One region of the Streptomyces sp. YPW6 genome, then DNA from elsewhere that is predicted to be linked to it. Evidence: riboswitches for the same ligand, from Rfam matches in the RefSeq annotation. Region 1 holds a riboswitch; the other holds the start of a gene.

The links. Region 1 has a riboswitch for cyclic di-AMP ahead of KME66_RS02950 (LysM peptidoglycan-binding domain-containing M23 family metallopeptidase). Riboswitches for the same ligand answer to the same signal wherever they lie in the genome.
Region 2: linked by a shared signal. The riboswitch ahead of KME66_RS21190 (transglycosylase family protein) and the one ahead of KME66_RS02950 (LysM peptidoglycan-binding domain-containing M23 family metallopeptidase) in region 1 are both predicted to bind cyclic di-AMP.

What each region holds. Positions count from the first base shown of each region.
Region 1 is NZ_CP076457.1:654,949-659,353, reverse strand. It holds gene KME66_RS02970 (aspartate aminotransferase family protein) at 1-14, shown strand, start outside; gene KME66_RS02965 (helix-turn-helix domain-containing protein) at 75-683, shown strand; gene KME66_RS02960 (DUF6126 family protein) at 749-922, shown strand; gene KME66_RS02955 (tyrosine-protein phosphatase) at 957-1,769, opposite strand; cyclic di-AMP (ydaO/yuaA leader) riboswitch at 2,213-2,373, shown strand; gene KME66_RS02950 (LysM peptidoglycan-binding domain-containing M23 family metallopeptidase) at 2,377-3,360, shown strand; gene KME66_RS02945 (SGNH/GDSL hydrolase family protein) at 3,522-4,361, shown strand; gene KME66_RS02940 (STM4011 family radical SAM protein) at 4,370-4,405, opposite strand, start outside.
Region 2 is NZ_CP076457.1:4,767,160-4,771,564, forward strand. It holds gene KME66_RS21180 (cytochrome P450) at 1-828, shown strand, start outside; gene KME66_RS21185 (transglycosylase family protein) at 1,005-2,078, shown strand; cyclic di-AMP (ydaO/yuaA leader) riboswitch at 2,367-2,545, shown strand; gene KME66_RS21190 (transglycosylase family protein) at 2,551-3,258, shown strand; gene eno (phosphopyruvate hydratase) at 3,582-4,405, shown strand, end outside.

The sequences.
Region 1 (4,405 bases):
TGGCCAACCGCTGAGCTGTTTGCCTCTCAGGCAAGAAAATTGCCCCAGAGGAAAGATCCTGGCCCAATAGAGGCATGAAACCTCCGGACGAAGGGGCGCCGGACGAGCTCCCCGGCGTCGCCCCCCGCCTGCGCGACCTGCGCCGTGCCCGTGGTCTCACCCTGGAGACCGCGGCCCGGCGGGCCGGGCTCTCGCCGGCCCATCTCTCCCGGCTGGAGACCGGCCGCAGACAGCCCTCGCTGCCCATGCTGCTCGGGCTCGCCCGCATCTACGGTACGACGGTCTCCGAGCTCCTCGGTGAGCAGCCGCCCGAACGGGACGCGGTCATCCGCGGCGGCGGCTTCGAGGGGGCGGAGGCCGACGGCTGGATGTACCGGCAGGCGGGCGGCTCCGGCCGTGCGATGCAGGCGCTGCGGGTGCGCGTCCCGTACGGGGCCCAGGGCGACCTGGTCCGGGTGCACCCCGGCGAGGAGTGGCTGTACGTCCTGGAGGGCCGGCTGCGGGTCGGGCTCGGCGACACGGTCCACGACCTCGAACCCGGCGACAGCGCCCACTTCGACTCGCTCACCCCGCACCGGATCGCCGCCGTCGACCGCTCCGGCGCGGAGCTGCTCTTCGTCCATTCCCTCCTGCAGAGCCCGGCCGCCGAGATCTGCCTCGGCAGTGGGCCGCACCCGCGCTGACCGGCCGTCCCCGCCGGCCCCACCCCTTCACTCCACCGGCCACCAGGCCGACCGAGAGGACCGTCATGTCCGATTCCGAACACTACGACCCGCTGGGCCCCGGCCGCCGCGCGGACGAGGACCCGCAGGAGAAGCGGATGCCGCGCGGAGTCATCATCCGGCTCTTCGCCTATCTGGTGGCGGGCCACATCATCGCGGCCTTCCTCTACCTGCTCTTCGCGGTGGCCGGGAGCAAGTGACCGGCCGCCCCGGGGCGAGCGGCCGCCCCAGGGGTCAGCCCTCGTCGAGCAGCCGCTCGCGCAGCCGCTCCCGGGTCTCCGGGGAGATCCCCAGCCCCTCGGCCAGATAGCGGTCCGTCGATCCCCAGTTCTCCTCGATGGCGGCGAAGGCCGCTGCGAGATAGGCGGGCCGCGCCCCGAACAGCGGGTCCAGCAGCTCCGCCACCTCGGGCGACATACCGGTCCCGGACGGGTCCGAGCGCTTCACCTTGTACCGGCGGTGGGGGTCGTTGGACTTGAGGTAGTCCTCCTCGATCGCCTCCGGAACGACCCCGACGGCGAGCAGGGCGACCGCGATCGAGAGGCCGGCCCGGTCCTTGCCCGCCGCGCAGTGCATCAGTGCCGGGACGCTGTCCTCGGCCAGGGCGTGCAGGACCCGGCTGTGCTCGGCGGTGCGGTCCTCGATCGTCGCGCGGTACATCCGGACCATGCGGTCGACCCCCTTGCCTCCCGCCAGGACCGAACGCAGCTGCTCGATGTTCCCGCTGCCCACCAGGCGCCAGAACTCCGCGCCGTCCGCCGGGTCGGAGAGCGGAATGCTGACATTGCGGACACCGGCCAGCTCGATGTCGTAGCCGTCGAGCTGATGGTCGGCGGAGTGGCGGAAGTCGAAGACGGTGTGGAGCCCCAGCCCGCCGAGGAAGGCCGCGTCCTCGGCGGTGGCGTGCGCCAGATGGCCACTGCGGTAGAGCCGGCCGAAGGCGGTCCGCCGCCCGTCCGCGGTGGGGAGTCCGCCCACGTCGCGGAAGTTGCGGACTCCGGTCAGCACGATCTCGTTCGGCGGGACCTGCGGCACCTGCTGCGTCACGGGGGCTCCTGGGATCTCGGGCGTCGGCGCGGCTCTCCGGCGAGGGCGCTCCCGTGACGATACGACATCGATTCGACAGAAAATCATCACGGCTGCCTCCTGGTGCCGGGCGCCGGGCGGGCCGGGGTGACCCGGCGTCAGGAGACCCGCGAGCGACATGTCCGTATTGGAGCATTTCGCATAACGTGCCCCGTTAGTGGGGGAGATGGGATTCCAGGGGTGAGCGGGATCATATCCGTGACGGTCCGTGGTGAGAGGGCGAGGGGGTATTCCCGTTACTCGCACGGAAAGGCAAGATCCGTAATCCACGGAGTGTGACCGGAAATCCGGGGCGTCATCGAATCGATGATTCCACCGGGCAACCGATGGCTTGTTCCGCCCGTCCTGACCGGTTTACGGTCACCGTCAATCCGGACGGACCGCCTAATCCTGCCGCCGCCCGGAATTCGCACCCACCCACTCACGTGTGGCAGGAGCGGGGGAACCAGGTAAGCCGCCGGTCCGGAGAGATCCGGGCCGGCTCGGGGTGAAGTCGCGGCAACGCGACCGGGCATCTCCAGCCCGAACCCGACAGCTCACCTCGCAGGCGCCGGAGAGGAACTTCCCCATGCCCGCACAGGGTAAGCACCGCCGTCCGAAGTCCGGCCCGATCTCCCGCGGCGTCCTCGCCGCAGGGACCGGCGGCGCCGCACTCGCCCTCCCGCTCATCGGCGCCACCGTGGCGAACGCCGCGGACCAGGCCGTGCCGGCCGCCAAGCCGGCCGCCGCCTCGGTCGCCGCCGCGCACACCGCTCCCGCCGCCGCTCCTGTCACGTCGAAGGCCCCGAAGACGTACACCGTGGTCACCGGCGACTACCTGTCGAAGATCGCCGCCGAGCACCAGCTCAAGGGCGGCTGGGAGAAGCTCTACCAGGACAACCGCTCCGCGGTCGGCGACAACCCCAGCCTGATCCACCCGGGCCTGAAGCTGACCCTCGGCGCCAAGGGCTCCGCCCCGGCCGAGAAGTCCGCGGCCCCCGAGGCCGCCCCGAAGAAGGCCGCCCCGAAGAAGGCCGCGCCGAAGAAGGCGGCACCGGCCCCGAAGGCCGCGCCGGAGGAGGCCCCGAAGGGCGACACCATCTCCGCCGACGACTCCGAGGGCTCCGGCGCCTCCGCGCAGAGCGGCTCCTCCGAGGCCACCGGTTCCGGCTGGTCCGCCCCGCTGGCCAGTGCCAACGTCACCACCCCGTACCGCGCTTCCGGCTCCAGCTGGTCCAGCGGCTACCACACCGGCGCGGACTTCCGGGCCGCCTCCGGCACCCCCGTCCTCGCCATCGGCTCGGGCACCGTCGTCTCGGCCGGCTGGAGCGGCTCGTACGGCAACGAGGTCGTCATCAAGCACGAGGACGGCATGTACTCCCAGTACGCCCACCAGACCTCGCTGAACGTCTCGGTCGGCCAGACCGTCACCGGCGGCCAGCAGATCGGCCTCTCCGGCTCCACCGGCAACTCGACCGGCCCGCACCTGCACTTCGAGGTCCGCACGGGCCCGAGCTACGGTTCGGACGTCGACCCGATCGCCTACCTGCGTCAGCACGGCGTCTCGGTCTGACCGAGCGGCGGGAGAAAAGTCCGAGGGGTGGTGCGCGGCGGCGCACCGCCCCTCGCTTTATTCCGGGTTTACCGAAAACTGACCGGGTGGTCTATCTCACCCTCCGTCAACCCCGTATTACGGTCGCGTAGGTCACATCGGGCAATGCAGGATACGTCCTTGTGGCAGACGATTCGAGAAACAACCAGCAGCACACCATCGGGTCGTACGCGGCGATCGGCGACAGTTTCACCGAGGGCGTCGGAGACCCCGGTCCCGACGGGACCTTCGTCGGATGGGCGGACCGCTTCGCGGTGCTCCTCGCCGACCGGCTCCCGGCCCCCGACCCGGCCGGCCCCGCGGGCGCTCCGTACGAAGACTCCCCGCACGGGGACTTCCGCTACGCCAATCTCGCCGTACGAGGACGTCTCCTCGACCAGATCGTCGAGGAGCAGGTCCCGCGCGCCAAGGAGCTGGCCCCCGATCTGGTCAGCTTCTGCGCCGGCGGCAACGACATCATCCGGCCGGGCACCGACCCCGATGATCTCGCCGAGCGCTTCGAGCGCGCCGTCGCCGATCTGAGCAACGCCGTCGGCACGGTCATGGTCACCACCGGCTTCGACACCCGGGGTGTCCCGGTGCTGCGCCACATGCGCGGCAAGATCGCCACGTACAACGTCCATCTGCGGGCCATCGCCGACCGCTACCGGTGTCCGGTGCTGGACCTGTGGTCCCTGCGCTCGGTCCAGGACCGCCGCGCGTGGGACGCCGACCGGCTGCACCTGTCGCCCGAGGGCCACACCCGTGTCGCGCTCCGCGCCGCCCAGGTCCTCGGCCACGAGGTGCCCGCCGACCCCGACCAGCCCTGGCCGCCGCAGGCCCAGCGCAGCCCCTTCGACGAGCGGCGCGACAACCTCCAGTGGGCCCGCGAGTACCTGGTGCCCTGGATCGGCCGACGGCTGCGCGGCGAGTCCTCCGGCGACCACGTCGAGGCCAAACGCCCCGACCTGCTGCCGCTGTAGCGGGCCCCTCAGGGCTCCAGCAAGGGGAGCGCACGCCGGGACGG
Region 2 (4,405 bases), 4.1 Mb from region 1:
GCCATCTGCGACCTGCTCGGCGTTCCCCGCGAGGACCAGGACGACTTCCGGGACTGGGCGGGCATGATGATCCGGCACGGGGGCGGGCCGCGCGGCGGGGTCGCCCGGTCGGTGAAGAAGATGCGCGGCTATCTCGCCGAACTCATCCACCGCAAAAGGGAGAACCCCGGCGACGACCTGATCTCCGGACTGATCCGGGCCAGCGACCACGGCGAGCACCTCACGGAGAACGAGGCGGCCGCGATGGCGTTCATCCTCCTCTTCGCCGGCTTCGAGACGACCGTCAACCTGATCGGCAACGGCACCTACGCGCTCCTGCGCCACCCCGAGCAGCGGGCCCGGCTGGAGGCGTCCCTCGCGGCGTCCCCGGACCTGGAGGAGAGCGACCTGCTGGCGACCGGGCTGGAGGAACTGCTCCGGTTCGACGGGCCGGTAGAGATGGCGACCTGGCGGTACGCCACCGAGCCGCTGACCCTGGGCGGCCAGGAGATCGCCGCCGGGGACCCCGTACTCGTGGTGCTCGCGGCGGCCGACCGCGACCCGGAGCGCTTCACGGATCCGGACACACTGGACCTTGCACGGAGTGACAATCAGCACCTCGGTTACGGGCACGGCATCCACTACTGCCTGGGGGCCCCGCTGGCCCGCCTCGAAGGGCGGACCGCGCTGGCCACGCTCCTGAGACGCCTGCCTGACCTGCGACTTGCTGAAGAACCTGCCGATTTGCGGTGGCGCGGCGGGCTCATCATGCGCGGACTGCGCACGCTTCCGGTCGCGTTCGAGCCGGGAAACCGTTCCGAGGAAAGTGACACGCTGTCAACTCTGTGACTTTTACGTGATCTGCGCTGCATCGACTTGTGACACACGTTCGAGTCCCGCTAGGTTCACGGTTCGACGCGTCGGCCGCATGGTGCTCACGCGTCACTGGTGCACCGACGCAGGCACGTAATCCCGCTGCGCGGAGCTCAGGTCACTCGCTTGTCAGTCGCACGGAAGGCATACCCATGGGCTCCGCGAACGGCAGACACCGCCGCCCTCGCCAGGCACCCGCCATCGTCGTCGCCGCAGGCGTGACGGGATCGGCCATCGCCATCCCGCTGCTCGGGGCGAGCGGCGCCACCGCCGCCGAGGCCACCACCTGGGACCGGGTCGCGGAGTGCGAGAGCGGCGGCATGTGGAGCGCCGACCTCGGCAACGGCTACTACGGCGGGCTCCAGTTCTCGCAGGAGACCTGGTCGGCGTACGGCGGAACGGAGTTCGCACCCCGCGCCGACCTCGCCAGCCGGTCGCAGCAGATCTCCGTCGCCGAGAAGGTCCTGGCGGACCAGGGCCCCAAGGCATGGCCGAGCTGTGCGGTGATCTCGGGGCTCGCGGTGGACGGCAGCCTGCCGGGCGTCGACCCGGGCACCGCGCCGGCCCCCGACCCGACGGCCACCCCGACCGACGACGCGGACGCGTCCGGTGAAGCGGATGAATCCGGCACGTCCGGTGAAGCCGGCGAGTCCGGCAAGGGCGGCAAGGGTGACGGGAGCGGGAAGGCCGAGAAGGGCGGCCCGGCGGGCAAGGGGGACAGTGCCGGCGCGGAGCGGGGCGCCGAAGCCCCCGACCCCGCGGTGACGCCCTCCGCCCCGCCCTCCTCCGAGGCCCCCGACGCCGCCGACCCCTCCGCCGCCCCCGACGCCTCCCTGGGCAAGGGCGGCAAGCATCGCGGCGCCCCCGCGCCCGAGGAGGCCGGTGCCGGGCAGGAGGAGGGGCCGCGCGGATCCGGCCGGCACGCCTCGCGGGGTGACGGTGACGCCCGGGACGGCGGTGCGGCGGTCGCCGGTGCGTACACAGTGCAGCCCGGCGACAACCTCTGGGCGATCGCCGACGCCCAGGAAGTCCCCGGCGGCTGGACCGGTCTGTACGAGACCAACAAGGACCTCCTGGGCTCCGACCCGGACCTGATCCTGCCCGGCCAGAACCTGGATCTGGGGCTGGAGCGGAGCCAGGGGCAGGGGCAGGGGCAGGGGCAGGGGGCCGGTCAGGCCGCGCCGCAGGATGCCGACGCGTCCGCCGAGGCGCCTGCCGCCAACTGAGTCAATTCGGGAAAACACCCCGAAAACAGAGGCAGTTAAGAGACCTATGTCCACTTTGCGTAAGTGAGACATGGGTCTCTTTGCTTCAACTCACGCGCCCCTTCCGGTCCCTTCGCGCACATCGCCCCCGACCTGCGGAAACGCCCCATCGGTTGCCGCGAGTTCGAGTCGATTGCCCCCTATGTCCGTCTTTGAATGTCGGGCTTGCCTGTGTTTACGGTCTAAGCCGCTCGCACCGCGGGCCCCGTCGACCGTCACGCCGAATCCTGCCGTCGGTCGGAGGGAACAGACGCGTAAGCGCCGTAGGCAGGAGCGGGGGACCCAGGTAGGCCGCCGGGTCCGCACGATCCCCTTCCGGGGGGCGTACGGGACCGGCTTGGGGTGGAGCCGTGCGCAAGGACGCACGGCCGGGCAACTCATCAGCCCGAACCCGACAGCTCACCTCGTAGGCGTCGGTGAGGAGATTCGTTCCATGCTGCTGAACAGCAAGGGCAAGCACCGCCGCCCGTCCAAGGCCACCCGTCTCGCGACCCTCGCCGGTGTCGCCGGTGCCGCCGTCGCCGTCCCGCTGATGGGTGCGACCAACGCCTCCGCCGCCTCCGTCGAGACCTGGGACGCCGTCGCCCAGTGCGAGTCCGGTGGCAACTGGTCCATCAACACGGGCAACGGCTACTACGGCGGGCTGCAGTTCTCGCAGTCCAGCTGGGCCGCCGCCGGCGGTACGCAGTACGCCGCGCGCGCCGACCTGGCCTCCAAGGACCAGCAGATCGCCACCGCCGAGAAGCTTCTCGACATGCAGGGTCCGGGCGCCTGGGCCTGCGCCGGCGCCGGCGGCCTCACCAACGACGGTGTGGACCCGGGCGTGAACCCCGGCGGCTCCGGCCAGTCCGCCAGCAAGCCCGAGCAGGCGCAGCCGCAGCGTCAGGCCGAGCAGCCCACGACGCGCAGCGAGCAGCGCGAGGCCCCCAAGGCCGAGAGCAAGAAGACCGTCACCACCCCGACCGGCGACAAGGTCAAGAAGGGCGACGGCGAGTACAAGGTCAAGTCCGGCGACACCCTGAGCAAGATCGCTCAGAAGGAAGGCGTCAAGGGCGGCTGGAGCAAGCTCTTCCAGCTCAACGACGACATCGTCGAGGACGCAGACCTGATCTTCCCGGGTCAGCAGCTCCACCTGAAGTAATCGCCGTCTCTCCTCCTCGGAGGGAGGGTGTCCGGCGGCATCCTCCCTCGCACGGCTTCCCGGCCCGGCGCGCTCTTCCCCCCAGCGCGCCGGGCCGGGTTCTTCGTGAGCGGTGGGCGTCCGGAGGGCCGCGTGCGTTCACCTCTTGTTGTTACCGCCCAGTAGATTTCTAGAGTTCTGCCCCGTTATGCAGGCTCTTGGGTCCTTTTTCGTCCCAGGAGGCGGGCGGGCGGCCGACGGACGCGGCCGGGCCGGATAGGCTCGTGTCGCAAGGCCACAGTGACCCTGCACAACCAGTGTCAGATCCCAGAAGGAGATGCCTCGTGCCGTCCATCGACGTCGTCGTAGCCAGGGAAATCCTCGACTCCCGGGGCAACCCCACGGTCGAGGTCGAGGTCGGCCTCGACGACGGCAGCACGGGCCGTGCTGCCGTTCCGTCCGGCGCCTCCACCGGTGCGTTCGAGGCCATCGAGCTTCGCGACGGTGACCCCAACCGCTACCAGGGCAAGGGCGTCGAGAAGGCCGTCCTCGCCGTCATCGAGCAGATCGGCCCGGAGCTCGTCGGGTACGACGCCACCGAGCAGCGCCTCATCGACCAGGCGATGTTCGACCTGGACGCCACCGAGAACAAGGCCTCGCTCGGCGCGAACGCCATCCTCGGTGTCTCGCTGGCCGTCGCGCACGCCGCCTCCGAGGCGTCCGACCTGCCGCTCTTCCGCTACCTCGGCGGCCCGAACGCGCACCTGCTGCCCGTTCCGATGATGAACATCCTCAACGGCGGCTCGCACGCCGACTCCAACGTGGACATCCAGGAGTTCATGATCGCGCCGATCGGCGCGGAGTCCTTCTCCGAGGCCCTGCGCTGGGGCGCGGAGATCTACCACACGCTGAAGAAGGTCCTCAAGACCAAGGGCCTGTCCACCGGACTCGGCGACGAGGGCGGCTTCGCCCCGAACCTGGAGTCCAACCGCGCCGCCCTGGACCTCATCGTCGAGGCCATCAAGGAGGCCGGCTACGTCCCGGGCCGCGACATCGCGCTCGCGCTCGACGTCGCCGCGTCCGAGTTCTACAAGGACGGCGCCTACGAGTTCGAGGGCAAGTCCCGCTCGGCCGCCGAGATGACCGAGTACTACGAGGAGCTCGTCTC